Regions from separate parts of the Hymenobacter fastidiosus genome, predicted to be linked through region 1. Evidence: riboswitches for the same ligand, from Rfam matches in the RefSeq annotation. Region 1 holds a riboswitch; the other holds the start of a gene.
What was found. Region 1 has a riboswitch for cobalamin ahead of ABD833_RS15130 (TonB-dependent receptor). Riboswitches for the same ligand answer to the same signal wherever they lie in the genome.
Positions count from the first base shown of each region.

Region 1 (12,110 bases):
GGGCACGTCGGGGTGGGGGTGGTTGATGTACTCGACTTCGCCGGCCGCGTTGCGCAGAAAGGTGCGCTGCAGGGTTTCAGTTGCCAGTTGCCGGTTGCCAGTTGCCAGTTGCGGGTTGCGGGTTGCCGGTTGCGGGTTGCCGGGTGCCGGTTGCGGGTTGCCGGGTGCCGGTTGCGGGTTGCCGGGTGCCGGTTGCGGGTTGCCGGGTGCCGGTTGCGGGTTGCCGGGTGCCGGTTGCGGGTTGCCGGGTGCCGGTTCGCTCTGGCAACTGGCAACCGGCAACTGGCAACTGATAGCTTCGAGCAGCCGTAGCCAGGGTCCTTCACCATCGTCGAGGGTCAGGAAGTCGACGTAGTCGAAAAAGCGGGGCTCCCGGATCTGGCGCAGCTCCGTGTTGGGGTAGCCGCCGCCCATCAGGATTCTAGCCGCGGGCCGCAGTTGCCGGATGCGCCCGGCCAGCCGCAGGGCCCCGTACAGGTTGCCCGGAAACGGCACCGTGAAGCCCACAATATCGGGCTGCACCCGCGCCATCAGCTCATCAACCAGCTCCAGCAGCATCCGGTCGACCAGATTGGGCGCGGTCTGCAGGGCCTCGTGCAGCGCATCGAAGGAGGTAGCCGACATAGCCAGCTTTTCGGCGTAGCGCGAGAAGCCGAACTGCGGCCCCACGGTTTCCTTGATCAGGTCGCCGAGGTCTTCGAGGTAGAGCGTGGCCAGGTGGCGGGCCTGGTCGGTGAGGCCCATCGTGCCGAAAGCAGATTCCAGGTCGGCCACGTTGTCGAAACGGGCGGCTTCGGGCAGAAACCGGCTGTGGCAGATGCGCGGGGCCAGCGTATTGTCCTTGTTTTGCAGAAAGCGGATGACCGGCTCAATCGTGCTCAGGTAGCTGCGCCGGAGGCGCACCATGCGGCGGGCATTATCGGAAAGCACGAAATCACCCTGCTCAATTTCGGCGAAAACCCGCGCCAGCCCTGCCGCCGAAAACAGCTTCAGCACCAGCTCCAGCCCCAGGTCGGCCTGGGTGCTGCTATAGCCGCGCCCGCCCAGGAAGCCTTTGATGTAGGCCGTAGCCGGATAGGGCGTATTGAGCTGCGTTAGCGGCGGGGTCAGAAGCAGAATGCGGGGAGAGGTCACGGCAGCACAACAACGAAGCGAGGCGTAAAGATACGGCAAGCCAGAACGAGACGCGGCCCCCGATCCGTTCCCGGTTCCATCCGGGTGGGGCGCTGAACGCAAAAAACCTGCGGGGTAGCGTAAGGATTGTGTCCTCACGCTACCCCGCAGGTTTTTTTTAGCCGCCTGAAGGGCAGCAGCAGTCGTTAAGCCAGCTCGTCCAGCGACAGACGCTTAGGCATCAGGTCGCGGCGGAATTCACTTACGGAACGGCCCGTAACCTGACGGAACTGGTTACTCAGGTGCTGGCCGCTGCTGTAGCGCATCTGGTCGGCAATTTCGCCCAGGGTCATTTCACCGTAGCTCAACATTTCTTTCACCCGCTCGATCTTCAGCCGGATCAGGTATTTCTCAATGGTCAGGTTGGCGGTGCGCGAAAATACCTTGCTCAGGTGCGAGTAGGTGGCCGCGAACCGGTCGGTGAGGAAAGCCGAAGTCGTGAGCGGCATCCGGGCTGTGCGCAGGTGCTCCAGGTATTCGCCCAGGGCGCCTTTGATCTGCTCCGTCAGCTGTTCCGCGCGGCCCAGCAGCACATCAAAGCCGGCTTCCTGGAGCAGCGAGGCTACGGCTGCCGGGTCGGCGGGCGTGGTCTGGTCGAGCTGGGCCTGCCCCAGGGTAACCTGCGTGGGCCGGTAGCCGGCTTGTTCCAGCAGGCCGCGCACCGCTTCGATGCAACGGGGGCAAACCATGTTTTTGATGTGCAGGAGCGTAGTTTTCACGGGCGTTTCGAAGATGAGTCCAACCGGGCGGCGGGCCGCCCGGGTTTCCGGGTAGGAGAAGAGACAACGGCAGGGGCAGAACGGGAATTACGCCGCGCGGGTTCCGGCGACGGTTCAGCCCATGCTTTCCCAAACCAATGGAGCGCCGCCCAGTTCACAAAAGGCACCACGCCCAGGAACGTAACGGCTAACAGCCAGAATAATACGAAAAAAGCACCGGATAGCCGGCTGAAAAAATGGTCGGCAGCGCCGAACAGGTAAGCTACCAGGGCCAGGGCCAGGGTCAGACTCACCGCCGCCAGCCCGCCGGCCCGGCGCAGCAGGGGGGAAGTAGCCAGGTTCAGCGCGCGGGGAAGGGTCATAAGTAAAATCAGGACAACAAATATATCGGGTTACGCGACTTTTGATACTGGTTAGCGTCCCGTTTATGAGGTACTTCTCCCGTTGGGCAGTCGCTTGCCCCGAACTAATGGCCGCGGCGATGTTGGCAGATTTGAGTAACTAAGCACCCGAACGATGATCTGCCGCTAAAAACCACGTTGGCGCGCTGTCGTACGTTAATGAAATACTCGCTTCGCCTTTTATTGTTTCAGACCCACTACCATGAAAACTGTTTTGCTCCGCCCTTTGGCCCTGGCTCTGCTCCTGGCTACGGCTTCGTTTACTGCCTGCAACACCGGCACCGGCTCCGGTGATACCAACGTGGAGCGCGGGGCCGATAAAACCAAAGACCCCGACTCCGGACAGCGCGCCACGTCCAATACCACCGGCACGGCCAACGATACGACCCGCGTCACGACCGGCCAGGACCTCTACGACCACGCCGCGGATGCCAAAGACCGCAACAACGACGGCATCGAGGATAAGTAACGGGCGTATGACAAGAAAAAGCCCTTCTGCTCCGGGAGCAGAAGGGCTTTTTGCGAATGGTGCCTCAGCCTGCGGGCTAGTAAAAAATAAACCCGTTCGGACCGATGCCGACGGCGGCGGAGTCGATGGCCTTGCCTGCGGACGTGTAGCGGATAAACTTGCCCGGTGCGGTGAAAGTGGGGGCTACGCCCACGTACACGGTATTGTCGTTGGGGTCGATGTTGAGACCGTAGATGTCGAAGCTGCCCCGGGTCAGGAAAGGCTTGGTTGGCAGAGCCGCGTCAGCCGGGCTCAGCCGGTAGACCGCGGCATCGGTCTTGACGTAGAACTGATCACGCGTACCGTTGGTGCGCAGGCGGGCCAGATAGCCCAAATCGGAAGCGAAATCACGCTTGCGCACGGTGTATGGCGGCGTTGGCGCGAAGTCGGTCAGGCTGCCTTTCGTGGACAGGGCCGGGTTGGAGTAGTTGGTTACGCCATTGCCCAGTACCCACAGCCGGCCGTTGTTGTCCAACGCGAGGCTGGCCGGAGCCGGTCCTACGGTCAGGGTAGTTTCCACGACGTCGGTGGCGGTGTTGATGACGGTTACCGTGTTTTCTTCGCTGTTAGTCACGAACAGCTTGCCGCCCGCCAGCAGCATTTCCTCGGGCGCTTTGCCCACGACGATGGTGCGCGTTACGGTGTTCGTCCGTAAGTCGATGACGGATACCCGGCCCGGCCCCGGCGTGGGGAACGTCGGCGTTACCCATTCCGACACGTAAGCCTTGTCGGCCGAGGCCGCGACCAGGTAGCGGGGGAGCTTAAGGCCGGCGGTTATCGTGCCCACCGACTTGAAGGAAGGCAGGGTCACCACCTCAATCTTGTTGCTGTTGTTGGCCACGATGTAGCCCTGCTGCCCGACTACCGTCATCGACTGGGTGACGTTTGAAAGTAGCGGCCGGCCGTTGGCCGCCTGGAAAATGTCGGGGGACGTCACTTTGGCCGCGGCCACGTCGAACACACTGACGGAGCCATTGGGCTGGTTGTAGGTGCCCTCGTTGATGATGAAGACGCTGTTGGTGCGCACTTCCGGAACCGGGACCTCCGTGGTTTTCGGGTCGCAGCCCAGCAGCGTCAGGGCAGTGATGCCGGTAAACGTCAGACGGGTAAGCAAAGCAGGGTAAGGCAGTCGGGGGAACATAAAAAGGGGTTAGAAGGAAAGAAAAAAGCCGGTTAGCGCCACGCCACCCGCAGGCTCAGCGCCGCCGACCGTAGCGGCATGGCCCGGTAGGCGTAGCTTTGATACATCAGGTTGGTGAGGTTATAGCCCTGGGCCAGCAGAGTCAGCGTCCAGGCCTGGTCTTTCCGCAGCGTGTAGCCCGCCGAGGCATTGACCAGCGTGTAAGACGGCAGAAACGTTGTGGCCGAAGCGTCGGTGAAGCGGAAGCCGGTGAAGGTGAGCGTAGTGCCTGCCTGCCAGCCCCGCCAGGTATGCTGCGTGGTAAAAGCCGCCGAATGCTGCGGCACGTAGGGCAGCTGCTGCCCCACGGGGTCGACATCGGTCGTGGTGCCCCGCAGTTTCACCGACTGGGTGAAAGCGTAGCTCAGGCCTGTGGCCAGGGAGTAGCGACTGCCCGGAGCCTGCCAGTCCAGGCGGGTACTGGCTTCTGCCCCCCGGGCCCGTACCTGTCGCAAATTGCGCGGCGACCAGATTCCCCCCGGGCCCGGCGTCCACTGCACCCAGTCGTGGATGAGCTGGTGGTAAGCGGTCAGCTCGGTTTGTAAGGAAAGCCGGGGCTGGCCTATCGGGGTCAGCTCCTGGCGCAGTCCGGCTTCGTAGCCCAGGCTGTTTTCGGGGAGCAAATCCGGCCGGCCCCCGGGGCGCCAGTACCGTTCGTTCAGGGTAGGGGCGCGGTAGGAGCGCGAAACGCTGGCTTTGGCTACCACTACCTGCCGGGCTGAGCGGGCTAGCTGCCACTCGGCGCCAACCGTGGGGGTGAGGGGCGGCCGGCGGCCGGGTAGCAGGGCCTGGCGTACGTTCAGCGTGAGCCGCAGGGTTGGGGCCGGGTCGTAGCGCAGCAGGCCGAAGCCGGAAAAGCGGTGCTCGGTTATCCGGGCCGCGTCACCGTAGCCCTGCACCTGGGCCGCAAAGCGCTGGGCTTCGCCGCCTATCCGCAGACTGAGGTGAGGCTTGAAGGTGAAGGTATGGTCGGTTTGCAGCTGGGTGGTGCGCACCCGCGACTTGCTGGCGTCAGTATCACCCAGGCCGTAGTCCAGCACGTCCTCAAACCAGGCCGCCCGCACGTTCGACTCGTGCCGCTGGCTGGCCCGGTGGCGGTAGCCCAGCAGAAAGCGCCGGCTGCGGTCGTATTGCCGGGCTTCGTCGTTGTTGGCCCCAATGGTAGGCTGAAGCTGCCGCTCGGAGTGAGTGAGCCATACGGCGGCCTGCACTTCCCCCGTCGTTCCTACCCGGAGCGAGGCATCCTGGGCCAAGCTCCGCTGCCGTAAAGCACTGTTTGGATTGCGCCGCCACACCACGCGGTTGCCTTCGGGCAGGGGATAGGCAAAGTCGTTGCGGGCTTCGCGGTAGGAAACCTCCGTCCGCAGGGCCAGCTGCTGGTTGCTGAAGCTGCCTTCGGCCTGACCGGCCCCCAGGCCGAAGCTGCCGGCTTCGGCCTGAGCTGCCATCCGCAGGCCCGCCCCCCAGCGCACCGGCGACGACAGCAGTACCGTGCCGCCCACGGCCCCGCTGCCATAAATAGCCCCCGCCGGACCGTGCTGTACGCTCACCTGCGTGATACCCACTACTGGCAATAGCGCGAAGTCCGACTGGCCCAGCGTGGGCAGGCCGATGTTGAAGCCGTGCCACAACACGGCCGTATGCTGAGCCGCCGTACCCCGAAAGGAAATTGACGCCAGCTGCCCGGGGCCGTAGCTTTTGATGTACACCGGCGTGCGGGCGGCCAGGACGTCGGCCAGGGTTCCGCCGCGGTGCTGCGCCAGCGCCACGGAGTCCAGCGTGGTGACGCGGCTGCCCACGGCAAAACGGCTGGGCCGGGAGCCTGCCACCCGAACGGCGGGCAGAAGCTGCTCCGCAATTCGGCGTACCGAATCGGGGGAGGACTGCTGGACCCACGCACTGGCCGGCCAGGAGCATAGCAGCCCCAGCAGTAAAAAAACAAACGAAAACAGGTTGGGTCGCCGGAGCGGCGCCAACTGACAGGTAACCATCATCCGAACTAAATTTCCGGTTTAGGAAAATTCAGTTCAAAACTTCAGGTGGGCTTTATCCGGGGAAAAAGCTGCCCCGAAGCCGAGGCCGAAAACAGGGAATCGGCGGCCCGAAGGCCGCTGCTGCAATCATTCTCCGCCTTTCTCCCGAAAGCGCTGAACACTAAAAGTATATAGGCAGGTCTCCTGGCTTGCTTCGGGTGGGCCGCCTTCCCATTTCTCCAGCTTCCTGCCAAGCAGGAAACCTTCACGGAAACAGTGGCTGGGGGATAGGCCCACCTGGTAACGGAAGCGTACAGTTGCGGGGACAGCTCCGGCATTGAACCGGATTCCCTTTTCAGCCTCGCCCCGCAATCAGGGTCCGGCCACCTATAACGAGGGCAAAGATAGCGGTTTTCAACGGGGTTGATGTGATTGGAATGTGCTAATGTGGTTAATGTGCTGATGGGGTAATGTGTTTTGAATGTGCTGATGTGGTTAATGTGCTGATGGGGTAATGTGTTTTGAATGTGCTGATGTGGTTAATATGCTGATGGGGTTGATGGACTGAGGTGAACCGGTATTGCCGGACTAGTCAGCGGCAACAAGTACCTGAAATCGATAGTATGGCTGGTATAGCTTCAATCACTGGTATAGCTTCACTCAGGTAGGGGCACCTCTGAGTTGGCGGACAACCGATCAGCCCATCAACCCCATCAGCCCCGTCAACCCATTCAAGCTACATTAACCCCATCAGCACATTAAAAACACATTACCCCATCAGCACATTCAAATCACATCAGCACATTCAAACCACATTAGCACATTCAACCCCATGAAGCTTCCTGTCGCCTTTTACCAGCGTTCCGATGTAGTGCAGATTGCCCGCGAGCTACTGGGGAAATACCTGTTCACCACCATCGGTGGCGTCCTCACCGGCGGCCGTATCGTCGAAACGGAAGCCTATGCGCATAGTGGGGACCAGGCTTGTCACTCCCACCTGGGTCGCTACACCAACCGCACCCGGGTGATGTACGAAGCCGGGGGCGTCGCCTACTGCTACCTGATTTATGGCCGCTACACGCTCTTCAACATTATCACCAATGAAGCCGGTAAGGCCGATGCCGTCCTGATTCGTGGGCTTGAGCCGGTGGAGGGCATTGCGGAGATGCTGCTCCGTCGGGGGCTATCCGCGCCGGCCCGTAACCTTACTGCAGGCCCCGGCCTGCTCACCCAGGCACTGGGTATCACTACCCAGCACTACGGCACCGATTTAGGTGGCGACCTGATCTGGCTGGAAGACCAGCAGGAGCCGGTGCCGGCCGATCTCATACTGGCCAGCCCCCGCGTTGGTATCGACTATGCCGGAGCTGATGCCGCGCTGCCGTGGCGGTTTCGGCTGAAAGGCAGCCCCTGGGTAAGCCCGGCTAAGTGAGTGGCGACCGGTTCGCTCTACCGGCGCAGGCCGCTCAAACGCTCACCAGCTAAATAGATTACACCTTCTCACATACCATCACCACCAACCGGCCGCGCAGGTCGGTGGTCGCAAACAAATAGATGTGGCCGCCTTCGCGGATACCCGTATGCTGTCGGAACTCGGCGACGCTGTCAGGAAAGTTGCGGGTCGTAACGTGGGCGCGGCCTTCCGGGCCGAGGTGAGCCCGCAGCTTTTTCCGGTCGTATTTCTCGGCTGCCAGAATGCGGAAAATGCGCCCCGGAAACTCTTCCCGGAGTGTATCCGACATGTAGAGGTGGCTGTGCTGGTGCAGCTTCAACAGCTCGAAGGCCGTGCCGACACTGCGGAAGCCGCCGGCCTTGAGCACGGCCACGTTCGGTTCGTAGAGGTAGCCCTGCGGCAAGGGCTCGGCGTAGCGGGCCACGGCACGGGTTTCGCGGGCTTTGTTGAGGCGAAACTCCTGCTGCTGCCCGTTGCGGAGCAGATTCACGGTGTAGCGCTCCGGGTCCACGGCGGGCTCCGGTCCCAATTCGTACAGTACTTCCTTGCACTCATTATCCACGGCCACTACCCACAGGCGGCGTACCTGCTTCAGCTCCAGCAGGGCCTGCTCAATGTCGAGCATGGGCGACGTTTTGAGCAATATCCGATTGCCTTTATGCAGCAGTAGCGGTAGCAGGCGCAACACGTCCGGCTCGCAATCCTGTAACCGGTAGATTTTGCGGTCGGCAGTATCACGACGAGCAGGATCCAGGTAGATCCAGTCGAAGGTATCGGGGGTGCTTTTTAGAAACTGCAGCGCATCGCCCCCGTGGCAGTGCACGTTGGTCACTCCCAACTGCTGCAGATTGTATCGCACCACCGCTACCAGGGCCGGGTCGCGTTCTACGTAGTGCACTTCCGGTATCCGGGTGGCAAAGCAGCAGGCATCAACGCCAAAGCCCCCGGTCAGATCAACCAGCCGCTGCCCGTTGACCAGGTCGGCTTTGAAGGCGGCGGTGCGAGCGGAAGACGCCTGCTCCACCGATAAGGCCGGCGGAAATATCAGGTCGGGATTGTCGGCCCAGATGGGAAGCTTGGTCCGGGCTTTCTGCCGGGCCTGAATCTGGCGCACCAGATCCGGCACGGGCAGATTCGGATAGCGGCGGGCTTGTAAAGCCAGCTGAGCGGGGTCGTCGTGCAGATGCTCGGCCACATATTGCCGGGCCGCTGCCGGCAGCGGGTATTCCATGAATAAAGCCTACGTAAAAATGCGGGGCCCGGACTAACGCAGGCTCCAGCGTAAAGCCAGCTGCGGGTGGCCGCTGGCGGCTAGCGTCATCCCCACGCCCGTTGGGGCCAGGCGCTGCAGCCCCCCCGCGCGGGCCGACGACAGCCCGGCATTATACTCGCCGATGGCCCGCTGAAAGTGGTCGTTGGTGTGGCGGGAGAGAAACACATTCGACAGCAGGCTGAAGGCCATTATCCCCACGGCGAGTTGCTGCGTGCTGTTGAAATACTGCTGCTGCTGTTCGCCGGAACCAGCCAATACCTGCTGGCTGTAGAGACCCACGGCGCTTACGAATACGAGACGCTCCAGCAGAAACAGCCGTTTCTGCCGCCGGTACAGATTCAGACTGGCCAGGGCTGCGTTGTTCCCGGCCAGATAGGGCCGCAGGCGTTGCCCAAAGACCCCGGCATTTTTATATTCCTTCGTTGGTATGTTCTCCGTAGTGAAATAAAAGTTTTTCTGTGGTCCGCTTTCCCGGCGGTCCTCATCCTCCGGGCTGAGCCGGATAAGCGGGCCGGTCGAAACCTGCTGCGCACGGGCAAAACTGAAGGTAAGCAGCAACAGCAATACGAGAGAAAAACGACGGTGCATAGGGGTAGAATCGGAGAGGACGGGGAACCGGTAAGAGTGCAAAGGTAGGTAGTATATTATATCGTTATAATGTATTGAGCGGGAGAATAGTGCAACTCGCCGGGGAAAACTTTGTTTTGCCCGCCCAACAAAATCCTGAGCCCTTACGTTCTGAGCCCAGTTAACCCTGTCCTTTCCCCAGTTCTGACTTATGAAGACTCTCGCCCCTGTTTTTTTTCGCCCAGTTTTGCTGGCTGCGCTGCCCGCTGTTTTTGCCTTCGCCGGGTGCAGTAAAGATGAGGACCCCGTGATAACGCCGGCCCCGGACCAGGGGGCCGTGCTGTTTGTCAATGCTGCCGCCAACACTTTCGTGGGCATCAAAGCTTTCGTAGATGCAGAAGAAAAAACCCAGCTTACGTACGGGCAGAACGGCGGCGGGGCCACTCCCCTTTACCAGACCGTAAATGCCGGTAGCCGAACTATCAAGATCGACAACGCTGCGGCCGGGACTGCTTTCTTCAGTCAGTCGGCTACCGTTGAGAAGGATAAGCGACACTCCTTTTTCATCTACTCGCCCAATGCCACGGCTACCCCAGCCGGCCTGTTTACCACCGACAACCTGACGGCGCCGATGGCTGGTAAGGCCAAAATCCGTCTGGTGCACGTGGCCCTGGGCTTTCCCGTTACTACGGGCGCCATCAGCCTGAGCCAGACGCAGCCCGTTGGTTTTCTGCCGCTCACGGCAGCCGTAGCTTTCCCCGGCAGTTCCGACTTCGTGGAAATTAACGCCGGCCCCGCCAATCTGCTGGTTACAACCGGGACCAGCCCAGCCGGGCTTACGGTGGCCACCGTTGGCGATGGTACGGGTACCGGCACGGGCAACAAGAACTTTGAGGCCGGTAAAATCTACACCATTGTAGTACGAGGCGCGGTGGGCAACCAGGACCCGTCCCGTGATGCGAAGGCTTTCATCATCCAGAACAACTAGTGGCCTCCACTTGCCAAGTAATTAGAGCCCGGGCTGAACAGGTCCGGGCTCTTTTGTGATCATATGCCGCGAACAAAACCTGTATCTTTGTGGTTGACAAGCCACACAAAACAAACTCCATCATGGTGGAAACCACGACGAAAACGTACGTTCCGTACAAAGTAGCAGACATGTCATTGGCCGAATGGGGCCGCAAGGAAATCCGTTTGGCCGAGGCGGAGATGCCCGGTTTGATGGCCCTGCGCGACGAATTCGGGGCTTCGCAGCCGCTGAAAGGTGCCCGCGTGGCCGGCTGCCTGCACATGACTATCCAAACGGCGGTCCTCATCGAAACGCTCATCGCCCTGGGCGCTGACGTAACGTGGTCGTCGTGCAACATCTTCTCAACCCAGGATCACGCTGCTGCCGCTGTTGCGGCGGCCGGCATCCCGGTATATGCCTGGAAGGGCATGAGTGAGGAAGAGTTCAACTGGTGCATCGAGCAGACGATGTATTTCGGCGAAGACCGCCAGCCGCTGAACATGATTCTGGACGACGGCGGCGACCTCACCAATATGGTGCTGAACCAGTTCCCGGAGCTGGCCGCGGGTATCCGCGGTATTTCGGAGGAAACCACGACCGGCGTGCTGCGCCTGCTGGACCGCGTGAAAAACGGTACCCTGCTGATGCCGGCCTTCAACATCAACGACTCCGTTACCAAGTCGAAGTTCGATAACAAGTACGGTTGCAAAGAGTCGGCCGTAGATGCTATCCGCCGCGCTACCGACGTAATGATGGCCGGCAAGATTGCCGTAGTGGCTGGTTACGGCGACGTCGGAAAAGGTACCGCTGCTTCGCTGCGTGGTGCCGGGGCCCGGGTTATCGTAACTGAAATCGACCCGATCTGCGCGCTGCAGGCCGCTATGGATGGCTATGCCGTGAAGAAAATGGCTACCGCCATCAAAGAAGCGGATATCGTGGTAACCGCTACCGGCAACTGCGACATCATCACCGAAGAGCATTTCCGCGCCCTGAAGGACAAAGCCATTGTCTGCAACATCGGTCACTTCGACGATGAAATCGACATGGCCTGGCTGAACGGCAACTACGGTCACACCAAAGACACGGTGAAGCCCCAGGTTGACCTGTACACCATCGACGGCAAGGAAGTAATCATTCTGGCCGAAGGCCGGCTGGTGAACCTGGGCTGCGCTACCGGTCACCCGTCGTTCGTGATGTCGAACTCCTTTACCAACCAGATTCTGGCGCAGCTGGAGCTGTGGGAGAATGCGGCCAACTACGAAAACAAGGTATACACGCTGCCCAAGCATTTGGACGAGAAAGTAGCCTACCTGCACCTCGCCAAAATCGGCGTGGAGCTGGACGAGCTGAATACCAAGCAGGCCAGCTACATCGGCGTGGATGTAGCCGGTCCGTTCAAGTCGGATGCTTACCGCTACTAAGTCACCCTTCGGGTGCTAAAGTTAAAAACCCCGCCCGGCAGTATGCCGGGCGGGGTTTTTCTTTGAAAAATTTCAGGTGCTGCGGCAGTTAGCTTAGGGTTCGAACCGTAGTCGTTGGTTTCGTTATCACCCGGAGCAACCAGCATCCAAAAGACCTGTTCGCAAATACCAAAACACCCAAAAAAATAGCCCGTCATGCTTCATCTGGCGTCCGCGAAGTCGAAGCATCTCGCGTGCGGCACTACTCCATCCGATTAGGAATTACGGCTGCAGGCGCGATGCTTCGACTCCGCTACGCTGCGCTCAGCATGACGCCTCCTTTTTAGGTAGGACTTACGCCCCTGCGCAGTTGGCTAACCCCCGAGGGGCGGTACCCGGCTGCCGTTCTGGCAAGTGCCGCCCCTCGGGGACTTGGTGAACATAGTTTTGCGTA
Region 1 covers NZ_BAABDJ010000035.1:211,775-223,884, forward strand. Annotated here, with positions in the region: gene ABD833_RS15105 (B12-binding domain-containing radical SAM protein) at 1-1,134, opposite strand, end outside; gene ABD833_RS15110 (AraC family transcriptional regulator) at 1,320-1,892, opposite strand; gene ABD833_RS15115 (hypothetical protein) at 1,889-2,254, opposite strand; gene ABD833_RS15120 (hypothetical protein) at 2,496-2,762, shown strand; gene ABD833_RS15125 (YncE family protein) at 2,839-3,942, opposite strand; gene ABD833_RS15130 (TonB-dependent receptor) at 3,975-5,810, opposite strand; cobalamin riboswitch at 6,132-6,360, opposite strand; gene ABD833_RS15135 (DNA-3-methyladenine glycosylase) at 6,787-7,386, shown strand; gene ABD833_RS15140 (class I SAM-dependent methyltransferase) at 7,445-8,638, opposite strand; gene ABD833_RS15145 (hypothetical protein) at 8,672-9,268, opposite strand; gene ABD833_RS15150 (DUF4397 domain-containing protein) at 9,459-10,235, shown strand; gene ahcY (adenosylhomocysteinase) at 10,358-11,677, shown strand.

Region 2 (12,110 bases), on a different contig from region 1:
GTTGCATAATATTCTTTCGGTTCGGGGGTGGGAGAGGCGCTTAGGCTGGCGGCCGCGAGGCGGCGCTGCAGCATAGCGCGGGCTTTACTGAGCTGAGATTTGGAAGTGCCTTCCGAAATGCCCAGCATCTCAGCAATTTCGACGTGGGAGAAGCCCTCCAGGGCATAGAGGTTGAAAACGGTGCGGTACCCGGCGGGCAGCTGGGCTAGTACGGCCAGCATATCGGCCGCGTTGAGCTGACTTTCCGCTTCGGGCGGCGTCACGGCCAGCTCAATGTGGGAATCGTCGATGGCCAGGTGCATGGGCTCCTTGCGGCGCAGCTGGCCCAAAGCCTCGTTCACCATGATGCGCCGGATCCAGCCTTCGAAGCTGCCTTCGTGCCGGTACTGATCCAGGGCCCGGAACACTTTGGCAAACCCGCCCAGCATCACTTCCTCGGCGTCTTCGCGGTGGCGCAGATAGCGCAGGCAAACGCCGAACATCATCCCCGAAAACTGCTCGTAGAGCTGTTTCTGGGCACGAACACTGCCTTGGCGGCAGGCAGCGATGAGGTCGGCGTCAGTCACGGAAGTAAGGGTAGAATCGAACGATAGAAGGCGGTTTGGCAGGATAGATACCAAAGACAGGGCGCGGGTTGCCCGGTCCGGAAAAATTAAGCGGAAGGCCACCACGTGGTGCCACGACTTTTTGGGTCGTGGTACCACTATCGTTGTTGCCGTTGCAGCCGTGGCCACAGACGGGCGGGTGGCCCGTTTCGTATCGTGGTACCACTATCGTTGCTGGCGTTGCAGCCGTGGCCAAGATGGGCGGATGGCCCGTTTTGGGTCGTGGTACCACTATCGTTGCTGCCGTTGGAGTAGATAGCAGGATACCGGGAGGCCTGTAGTTAGCGTGGTACCGCTTCGTTGTGGTCGTTGCCGGTCCCGCTCGCTGCCTGCTTCAGCACGGTTTCGTAGGAGTATACCGGGACAACGCGAAGTAGAACTTCGCGGCTCATTACCCGGTTCATCGTCTGCCATCCGTAGCAGGTCGCGAAGGGGAGCTTCGCGTTACCAGGTAGCCGTCCTCTGGCAGTAGCCCGCGCCAAGGCTTGGGCGGGCTACCGCTACCCCTGAATAACCGCTTATCGGGCCAGCAGCAGGTCGTTGGCCTGGCCGTAGTGCTGATAGGCCCCCCAGGTGGAGCCGCGGTGGGCAATCAGGGCCCGGGCCTGGGCAATGGCCCGGCTCAGGGTCGGCGGCGGCTCGGTTTTATGCTCACTGTAGTTGGTGGGCAGGAATACTTCTTTCGTGCTCATCCCCACCAGGGCCTGGGCGTAGAATTCCTGGGCAAACAGCTCCGCCAGCGTATCGTTCACGGGCCAGCCGGTGCCCACGTAATTGCGGACGCCGCGCTCAAAAAACGCCTCGGCAATGCCCGCCAGGTTGCGGTTCAGCTCCTCAGCGGCAGACGTTTTCTGCCGGGTCGTAACCTGGGCCGAGAAGCAGGCGTTGGCAAATACGAGCCGGGGCACGCGCCGGGCCTGAAAAATCTCCCGGGCCGACAGGAAGATCTTTTTGCCGAACACCCAGCCGCCGCAGTCGGGGTGAGTGGCGTCGAAGGTGCCGTGGCCCGCGAAGTGAATCACGTCGAAGTTGCCGTCGAGGATGAGGCCCAGGATTTCCAGCGGGTCGCAGTCGGCGTCGCCGATGCGCTCAACTACGTCCAGCTTCAGGTCCCAGTGCTGCTTGAGGTGGCTCAGGATCTGCACCACCGCCCGGCCTTCGCGCCGGGCCCCGGGCAGCTGCAGCTCGGGCTCGGGGGCGGGGTCGGCCACCACCAGAATCCGCAGGTTCTCGTTGCGCGGCGGCGGCTGGCCCGGGCGGGGCGTGAGCATGGAGCGGAACTGGCGGGTGAGCTGCAGCTGGGGGCCGAAGTATTGCAGCTCGCGCCGCTGGCGGTGGGCAAAGCAGGCCATTTCCCAAGGCAGCCCGGCCGTGTCGCGGTCCAGAATAAAGGTGAGCGGCTCGTTCAGGTGTTCCTGAAAATCGATTGGAAACAGGGCCGTGGTCAGCAGCTGCCCGTAGGTTTCCTGCTCCTCACGCGTCACCGACTCCATCAGCCGGCCCGAAAGACTGCTGGGAAAAAAGGCCTGCACCTTCACCTCCCGCACCGGAATGACGGCCCCATCGACCAGGGCGGAAAACCGGAACTGGTTGCCGGTGCGCTCAATGGTGATGCGGGGGCCGGACTGGATCGGCGGCAGGTCGCGGGGCCGGTTCTCGTCGTCGGCATCCGCCGCTTCGGGAAACGGCGGCCCGCCGGCTAAGGTCCTGGCTATTTCTTCGGCTTCCTGCGTCCGCTCGTACCGCAGCCGCAGGCAGGCGACGGATTGGTCCTGAATCAGCTCCAGCAGTAGTTTGTCCAGGCGCTGGTACTGCCGGCCCTCGTCGTAGGAGCGGGCTACCACAATGAGGGTTTTCAGGGGGTGGCGGTGGGTCCGGGCCGAGTCGGGTTTGGCCGTGAGCACCTCGGCCAGCCCCTCCAGCATGCTCAGCAGGGCTTGCTTCTCACTCATGGTGCCGGCCCGGGTGCCGATGAGAATGGTGGCCACCTCCGTGCAGCCCAGCATCTGAATGGTGCGGGCAATGTTGGTGAACAGGTAATGCAGGTCGTGGTGGGTGAACCGGCCTTCCTCGCCCATGCCCGCCAGCAGCAGGGCTTGGCTGTCGGCGGTGCCACCTTCCGCCGGGGCCGGTATGACGCAGATATGGCCCAGCGTTCCGCTGAGCATGGCATGATCCTGGGCCTCGCTGATCCAATAGTTCAGGGCCCGGTCCATTTCGCGCAGCCGGGTAGCGGGCGGCGCCCCCTGGTAGTGGCCCATTACCAGCACCGGCGCGCTTACCTTCACTACGGGCCGGCACTCGAGCCGGAGCGTGAGCGAGTAGGTCGGCCTATTGCCTTTGGTGCGGTTGGGGGAGCGGTTGAGGCTGCGGGCGGGCTGGTCGTCGCCCATGGCGGCGCGCAGCAACGTCTGCCCCATGGCGGTCTGGTTGAGCATCCGGCTGTGGTCAACTGCTTTCCGGGCCGCCCCGCCAGCCGCCTCCTGATTGCTGCGGGCCATTTTTTCCAGGGCCGTGGCCACCAGATCGTCGCCGATGGGGCGGTGCCAGGGGTTGTCGGGGGCCAGGGGCGCGCGGGTGATGACGGGGTGGGTGGGGAGCACCAGCGTGTGACCGAAGGCCAGCAGCTCGCCCACGGCCTCAAGCACCAGGGGATTATCGGCCAGGTTAGCGTGGTTTTCATCCACGAAGTAGGCGGGAATGCCGGGCAGCACGGCCAGGGCATTGGGGACCCGGCCGTCGCCGGCCAGCGTTTCGAAATAGCGAAACTCCCCGGGCGCCACAATGGTAAGCCGGGCCATGGTCCGGTGGTTGCAGCCCACGATGCAGGCCGTACGGGCCGCATCCAGGGGCGGGGCGCTACCAAGCTTTTCCTGGAACTGTCGCCCCCGTTCCAGCAGCCGGGGCTGTACGGCCTCGTTGTTCCAGGTGCCCGCGTGGTAAAGGGAGTGCAGCTCCGCGGGGAGCCGGGCGGGGGCCGGCAACAGCTGGTAGGTGGCGGGAAAGGTGTTGAGAATGCGCAGTACTTCGGGCAGGCTGTTTTTTAAGTCCAGCTTGGCCAGCCAGCGCACTACCTTGTCGGAGCCCGTGAGTAGGGGCACGGTGGCGTAAGTGCCAAAGTTGGGCGTGCCCAGCAGCACCAGCCGCCCCCCGCCCCGGGCCGTCATAGCAGTCCAGAGCTCCGGATGATCCTGAATGAAGCACCGGGCTACCAGCCCGCCCACCGAGTGAGCGACGATATGGACCGGTCGGTTCTGCAGGTGCTGCCGGATATAAGCCGCCAGGCGGGTGGCGGCCTCAGTCAGATCCTGCCGCCAGTCGTAGGCCCAGGGCTCCACGGTGCCGTAGGGCTCCAGCGTCAGCAGCAGCCGCGCGTAGTTCCGGAAATCGGGCGGCCCCACCTGCACCTGGTCCTGGTGGGGCGCCGTGAGGTCCAGCTCATCGATGCCACCGGCAATACGGGCCGGGTTCACCCAGACCGGCTCGATGCCGCCGCCGGGCCTGCGGGCAGTCAGTACCGAGGCCATCATGCCCGGCAGAAACAGGATGTGCGGGCGACTGGAACCGGCCGGCGCGGGAGGCAAGGCGGTGCGGGCCAATTGCTGCAGCTCAGCGAGCTTCTCCTCCCCAAAAAAATCCTGCAGCGCCTGCGCAGTTACTTTCTCCGTTTCTGAGGCGGCTTTCGGCACCCCGGGGTGGGCCAGCCGGGCGCGCAGGGTGGGCCAGTCCAGCAAAGCCGGGTAGGCAGGCGGGAGCTGGCCATTGGCGGAAGGGCGGGCCAGGATCACCGGCCGGGAGCGGGAAAGAGCCATGCAAGTGCAGTTAGGTAGGCAACAAAGGGTAGTCTGGCAACCAGCGAATTGCGGCTAGCAGCAACGCCTGCCCCACCGCAGAAAATCCGGGCGGGGCAGGCGTTGCTGATGGCCAATGACCGACTACCGGGCGGCGGCGGAAGCCTGGCGCCGGGGCCGGCGGGGCGCGGTGGCGGTCAGGGCCTGGAGTAAGGGCAGCTCTTCGGCCGTGGGCGCGCAGTCCAGCGTGGGGTGCTGCACGGGCGAGTGGCGGCTGAAGGCCCGCCGCAGCTGGTCCTGGAACTGGCGGTGGGTGAGGCCGGCACTGGGTTTCTCCAGCAGGCGCAGCGCCCGGGTTGTGAAGGCCCCGCTGCCATTGGTTTCGTAAGCTACTTCCTCGGGCAGACAGGCGGAGAAGTTAACTACCCGCATGGCGGCGCGGCCGGCATCGGCAGGGGCCGGATGATTGCCATTGGCTGGTAAGCTGGCCCGGAACGCCCGGTGCAGGGTATTAAAGTCGGTATCGCTGGCGCGGGCATTCATGAAGCGGGCCCGCTGGTCGACCACAACCGGGGCCGGCGGCGCGCCGAACAGCCGGGCAACGCTGCCCGAGTGGCAGCAGTCGGCGAAGAAAGTGACGCTGACGCCGGCGGGCACCCGCCGGAATACCGTCCGCAGGTCGTCGTCGAGGACGAAGGCCCCGCGGGCATAGTCGTGGGGGCACAGCGCCTCATCCCGGCGGTCATCCTCGTCGCCGCCGCGGCCGGCGTCCTGGAGCTGGGTGCCGTGACCGGAAAACTGCACGACCAGCACGTCGCCCGCCCGGCTCGTAGTCAGCAGGCTGCTGATGCGGTCGAGAATGTTCTGGCGGGTAGCCTCATCTTCGAGCAGGAGCTCGGTTGCGAAGCCCCGGTGCTTTAGGGCGTCGGCCCAGGCGCGGGCGTCGGCCACGCAGCCCTGGAGCGGGGCGGCCGGGTAGTCGTTGATGCCGATGCACAGGGCCCGCTGGCGCGGGTGGCCGTTGGTTGAAGCCGGCTGTGGCCGGGGCGGAGCGGCTTTCTTGGCGGGCTTGGCGGTCGTCTTCGCCATGAATTCGGCCTGCAGCTGAGCCAGCATTACCACCTCTTCGGGCAGCTCAATCGGCTCATGCCAGAGGTCAACCAGCTCCCGGGTTCGGGGGAAGGGCACGATGTCGGTCTGGTCGACGACGCGCCGCAGCACGCTTTCCATGGTGGCCGCGTCCTCGTCGAACCCGCCGTGGGTGGCGCTGGTGCTCGAGCTCCGGCCGCTGGCCTCGGTAGTATTCGACCAGATTACCTCCGTAGCCGGGGCGGCTTGGTGGCCGGTACTCAGCCCCAGGAGCCGGCTGACGTCGGCATCAGCCCGCAGGCAGGTTTCCAGGCCCAGAATGGGCGTTTCGCGACCCGATTCCAGGGCATTGTAGAGCAGGTAGAGCAGCGACTTGCGGTAAAACAGGGAGCAGGTATCGTCCCGCTCCAGCTGGTCGCGCATGGTGAAGAGCGTCAGCTGGTCCACGCCGTGGCCGACGAGGCCCGCCAGGTGCTGCTTGAAGGCGTCGACCCGGATGGCGGGGGCCAGCAGGTGCAGGGTCCGGAAAGACGGTACGCCCAGCTGCAGGGCCGTGGGCAGGAAGTGGGCGTGGAAGATGGAGCCGGCGCTGTGGCCCACGGCGTGCAGGCGCAGGGTGCCGTCGGCTACCTCGGCCGGGTGAGCGGCGCAGAACTGCTGGAGCTTGCGGGCCACGTAGCGGCCCCCGCCATCGGCTTCACTGGCCCATTCGGCGCTGTCCTTCATGTTTTTCCAGATCTGCCCGCCCAGGGGACCCACGGCCCGCTCAATCAGCTGGTCGCTCAGGTCGGTGATGCCCCGACCGGATTCGCGGGCGCGGCTGCCCCGGATGAGGGCCCCCAGCGTGCCGCCCAGGCCGGTTTCCCACACGAAGTACAGGGGATACACGTGGTTGGCCTTCCACCACGGAATGGCCCGCAGCGCCCCGGCCAGCCCCGATTTCTCCGACACCAACCCCCCGTGGGCATACAGCACCAGCTGGAGGGGCCGCCCGGCCTTGCGGGCCGCGCGCAGGGCCTGCTCCAGGTGCTTGTCGAACAGCGCGTCCACGTCGGAGGCCGCCGTGGTGAAGGTGCCGTCGGTGGAAAAGCGGCCCTGGTCGAGGTTGACGACGTGGGCGCGAAGCAGCTGGCGTTGGGCGGCGGTCAGCTCCCCGGGGCCACGGGACTGGAGGGCGCGGGCAGCGGTTTTGCCCGGGACGGGCTCCGTGAGCAGCAGCAGCTGCTGGCGGCTCATGCCTTCTTCGGCGGGCTCGGCCAGGGCTTCGGCTTCCAGGCCGCGGGCCCGGCTGGCAATGGAGATGTAGCTCAGCGTGCGCAGCAATTCCACTACCCGTTCCTCACTCACGGCCGGCTCCGCGAGCAAGGCCCGGGAGCCCAGGTTTTGTTTGATGTGCCGGACTTCCTGGACCGTGGCCTCGTAGCCGATGCTGCTGCCGGGGCAGGTTTTGCCCGACAGCTGGCTGTGGAAGTGCAGCGACTTGGTGGCCAGCTTAAAATGACGCTGCACGTGGGCCACTACGTGCAGGGCGGTGCGGCGCTGGGCTCCGTCGAAGGGGTCGCGGCCCTTGTCGAAGTCGCCGATCATCTCGAACATGAAGGGCCCGGCCAGGCGGTTGCCATTGTGGCCCGAGGAGCTGGCCGGGGCCAGGTTCCAGTTGCGGCCGGTCCAGATGGTGCCATCCGGGGCAATGCTGATGTGCTGGGCAATGTCGGACCAGCCGTTGTGCTGGGTATGATACTGCCACATGGCGTCGATGCTGGCCCGGCCCGCGTACTGCGCCCGGTTGGGCCGCCAGGTATGGTGCATGTGCACGCCCGTAACCCGGCGCGTGAAGGGGAACTGGTCGAGCACGGCAACGAACTCGGCCAAGGTCAGCTGTTTGAAACGACTAGCCATGGGAATAAATGGTTTAGTGACACCCCGCGTTCCGACCGGAACGACATATTAAATATACATAAATGTGTTTATCAAATATTTACTTGAATTGAACGAGGTTGCATAGGTCTTGTAACGGAAAGCAAAAAGCCCCGGCCCCGGAGTTTATTCCGGGGCCGGGGCCGTTCTGAGGCTGTTTTAAAACTGCGTTAGTACTGCCCTATCGACAGCATGACCAGCGTACAGGCCTCTTCGGTCTGAATGCCGCGCTGCTGGGCCAGACGCTCCAGCTCCGCGTTTTCGGTGCCGGGGTTGAAGATGATGCGCTTGGGGTTCAGGTCCAGAATGTAGTCGTACCAGGCGGGCTGATTCTGCGGCCCCACGTAGAGCGTGACGGTATCCACATCAGCGGCGGCGGGCCGGTCGGTGTGAATGGCGAGGCCGGCCACCTGGCCCTTCCGGATGCCGACGGGCACTACCTCGTGGCCGTGCTGCTTAAGCTGGTGCACCGCCCGGAAGGAATAGCGGGCCGGATTGTCGCTGGCCCCGAGAACTAAGGTCTTTTTCATCTTGGTTTGTCGTTTTTGGTTTTTGGTTTTTGGCCCGGTAGGCGGCCGGATCCGCGGACCGGGCCCTGACTGCAGAAACGGGCTACCGGCTTAAACGAATTCCGCGGGCCAAAAACCAAAAACCACCCACCAAAACCTAAAAGCCTGCCAGCACCGCTTCGGCGCACCGCTCCCCATCCATGGCCGCCGATACGATGCCGCCGGCGAAACCGGCCCCCTCACCGCAGGGAAACAGGCCCCGGATTTCGGGGTGCTCCAGCGTGGTCCGGTCGCGGGGAATGCGGACGGGGGCCGAGGTGCGGCTTTCCACGCCCACAATCTGGGCGGCGTTGGTGGCGTAGCCGGGAATCTTGCGGCCGAAGTCGCGGAAGCCCTGGCGCAGGCGGTCGGCGAGGCCGGCGCCCAGCACCTGCTCCATGTTCACCGACACCAACCCCGGCTGGTAGGAGGTTTCGAGCAGCTCCGGCGAGACGGTGCCCTTCAGAAAGTCGCCGAGGCGCTGGGCCGGGGCGCGCTGGGTGTGGCCGGCCAGGGCGCAGGCCCGCTGCTCGATTTCCTGCTGCAGGCGCAGGCCCGCCAGCTCGCCGTGCTGCGCCAGGTCCATATCCTCGAGCTCAACGGCCGTGACGATGCCGGAGTTAGCGAAGCGCGAGTCGCGGCGGCTGGGGCTCATGCCGTTGACCACCACTTCGCCGGAGGCCGTGGCGGCCGGCACGATAAAGCCGCCGGGGCACATGCAGAACGAAAACACGCCCCGCTGCTTGCCCTGCCACTGGGTTTGGTGGACCAGGGCGTAGGAAGCCGCCGGCAGCGGCCCCCGGTCCTGGAGGCGGTACTGGGCCTGGTCGATGAGCTGCTGGGGGTGCTCCACGCGCACGCCCAGGGCAAAGGGCTTGGCCTCGATGCGCACCCCACGGCGGTGCAGCAGCTCGTAGATATCCCGGGCCGAGTGGCCCGTGGCCAGAATTACGGCGTCGGCTTCCAGCGCCTCGCCGGTAGCCGTAACCACGCCGCGCAGGTGGTTGCTGTCCAGAATGAGGTCATCGACCCGCGTGTCGAAGCGCACTTCGCCGCCCGCCGCCCGGATGGTGTCGCGCAGGGCCGCTACCACCGCGGGCAGCTTGTTGGTGCCGATGTGGGGGTGGGCATCGACGAGAATATCGGGGGTGGCCCCGTGCTGGACCAGCAGGCGCAGGATGCGCTGAATGTCGCCGCGCTTGGTGGCGCGGGTGTAGAGCTTGCCGTCGGAATAGGTGCCCGCGCCGCCTTCGCCGAAGCAGTAGTTGGAATCCGGGTTCACCACGTGCTCCTTGTTGAGCGCCGCCAGGTCGCGGCGGCGGGTACGCACGTCCTTGCCGCGTTCCAGCACGATGGGCTTCAGGCCCAGCTCGATGCAGCGCAACGCCGCAAACAAGCCCGCGGGCCCGGCCCCGACGATCAGCACCGTGCGCCGCGCCCGGCTTACATCCGAATACTGAAACCAGGGACCAAACGTGTCGGCCGGGGGCGGGGTGAGCCAGATATCGGCCCGCAGGCGAACCAGGGGCTGGCGGCCGCGGGCGTCGATGGAGCGCTTGCGCAGGTGCACGAAATCGGCCTCGCCGGGCTCCAGGCCCGTGGCCGCCAGCAGGGCGCGGTAGCGGGCAAATTCGTCGTAGGCTACTTCCGGGGGCAGCAGCACTTCTATTTCTCTCTTAGACACAGGGTCGATTGTAGGGTGAAAGGTGTCGAGCCTTTAAACCGGGAATCAGGTTTTGGGGAGGACAAAGATACGGTACCGGTCACACTAACGGAACTGTCATCCTGAGCACAGCGAAGGACCTGCCTCTTCGCCTCTGAAAAATGCACTTCAACGCACAACGCTCTTTACCCTACACGACGATAAAAGACGTGCTCCATTGAAATCAGCTGCTGAACCTGTTTAGGGTTTCGGTTTTTTCGTCGTTTGTCATCCTGAGCACAGCGAAGGACCTGCCTCTTCAGCTACTGACAAGTCTGATTTACTGAGTAAAGCCCTTCTCCAATTGCGCGGAAAAGGGTTTTGCTCAGTGAATGACAATTGCAGTAAACGATGAGGCAGATCCTTCGCAGGCTCAGGATGACAGCCGAAAAAACAGACTGCCAAAAAACGCCGCTTATGCCGGCAGAATCCGCACCGGGCGCTTGTCGGCGTCGATGGCGACGAAGGTGAACAGGCCCGACACGGCTTTGGTGCGCTCGTCGGAATACATCTGCTCCACAAACAGGTCGACGCGCACTTTCAGGCTGGTGTTGCCCACGTGCTCGATGTTGCCGATCAGCTCCACGAGCGTGCCGCCGGGAATGGGGTGGGTGAAATCGACTTTATCCGACGACACGGTCACCATCTTGAGGCGGCTGAAGCGGGTGGCGCAGATGAAGGCCACCTCGTCCATCATGTGCAGCGTCGCGCCACCGAAGAGGGTGTCGTAGTGGTTGGTGGTGTTGGGGAATACCGCTTTGAAGATGCGGGTTTCGGCCTGGGCAATTTTCTCGGCAAGGTCCATGGGGAGCGAAAAAGGGTTTGGGAAAATCAAAAGCCCTGGGCCGGATTCCGGGAAAGCTGTGCGAACGGGAAAAATCGGGGCTACGCCGGGAGGCACGCCGGCCGAAAAGGGCCGCCCGCAGGCCTCGGCACCCGATAAAGGCCTCAGGTCGCGAAGGCACCCTTATCAACTCAGCGGAAGGCAGGTTTCCTGACTTGTACCATTCTCCCCGCCCTTCTCAGGCCGGCCGGGGCCGCCCCAATGGGCTGCGCAGGGAAGAACTATGGGGGTACTTACAGTAGCGCGTCTGTCCGGGATTCGCACCCGGTTCCCTTGGCAGGGCGGTATTACCCGCCCACCTTCCGTCGTCTGAATGGAAATCAAACTAAGAACAACGGCGGCGAAGGTAGCTGTTTTGGCCCGCGCCTCCCCCTTCCGGCGCCCTGCCCGCGCTTTAAGCGCGACATGGAGGCCAGGGGGGCCGAACGGCCGGTGCTTAAAGCGGGTCTGACCCTACTTATGCAGAAGGAGCATTCCGGGACTGCAGCAGCGACGAAGTATCTTGCCTGGGACGTTGTGAGAGGATCTGGTTACCATTGCGGGCGCGCTGCTTCGTCTGGCTCAGCATGACAAGAGTTACTCAGCAATAACGACGGGCTCTTACCCCACCATTCCTAAGTATGCCGGAAACTCCCGCTGCGCCTCATCTGTCGCCGCTGCCCGTCGCCTCGCGCCTGCGCTCCATCATCAGCGGCTCGGTGGGCAACCTGGTGGAGTGGTACGACTGGTACGTGTACTCGGCCTTCGCCCTGTATTTTGCCCCTTCGTTCTTCCCCAAGGGCGACCTCACGGCCCAGCTGCTCAATACGGCGGCCATCTTCGCGGTGGGCTTTCTGATGCGCCCGCTCGGCGGCTGGCTTATGGGCGGGTACGCCGACCGGCACGGCCGCAAAGCCGCTCTGCTGCTGTCGGTGCTGCTGATGTGCGCGGGCTCTCTGCTCATTGCCCTCACGCCCTCGTACCAGAGCATCGGGGTGGCGGCGCCGGTTTTGCTGGTGGTGGCCCGGCTGGCGCAGGGGCTGAGCGTGGGCGGGGAGTACGGCACCTCCGCCACGTATCTGAGCGAAATGGCCGACGCCAGAAACCGGGGCTTCTACTCCAGCTTCCAGTACGTGACCCTCATTGCCGGGCAGCTGCTGGCGTTGCTGGTGCAGCTGGGGTTGCAGCAGGTGCTGAGTCCGGCGCAGATGTACGCCTGGGGCTGGCGGGTGCCCTTCGTGATTGGCGCGGCGGCGGCCGTGTCGGCGCTGTACCTGCGGCGCAGCATGGCCGAAACCGAGGCGTTTGCGCAGCAGACGCTGGCTCCCGGCCGCGCCGAAAAGGGCGCGGGCCAGCTGACCGGGCTGCTGCGCTACCCGCGCGAAGTGCTGACGGTGGTGGGCATGACCCTGGGCGGCACCATTGCCTTTTACACCTTCACCACCTACGCCCAGAAATTTCTGGTGAACACCGCCGGCTTCAGCAAGGCCGGGGCCACGCTGATTTCGTTCGGGGCGCTGGCCGTTACCATCGTGCTCCAGCCGCTGTTCGGGGCACTGTCCGATCGGGTGGGGCGGCGGCCGGTGCTACTGTTTTTCGGGGTGGGCGCCACGCTGGGCACGGTGCCGCTGCTCA
Region 2 covers NZ_BAABDJ010000024.1:28,466-40,575, forward strand. Annotated here, with positions in the region: gene ABD833_RS11795 (hypothetical protein) at 1-7, opposite strand, end outside; gene ABD833_RS11800 (RNA polymerase sigma factor) at 1-566, opposite strand, end outside; gene ABD833_RS11805 (CHAT domain-containing protein) at 1,124-4,417, opposite strand; gene ABD833_RS11810 (caspase family protein) at 4,541-7,384, opposite strand; gene ABD833_RS11815 (CoA-binding protein) at 7,573-7,932, opposite strand; gene ABD833_RS11820 (NAD(P)/FAD-dependent oxidoreductase) at 8,069-9,634, opposite strand; gene ABD833_RS11825 (acyl-CoA thioesterase) at 10,068-10,457, opposite strand; cobalamin riboswitch at 10,620-10,814, opposite strand; gene ABD833_RS11830 (MFS transporter) at 11,117-12,110, shown strand, end outside.
Region 2: another riboswitch for cobalamin. It lies ahead of ABD833_RS11825 (acyl-CoA thioesterase); the one in region 1 lies ahead of ABD833_RS15130 (TonB-dependent receptor).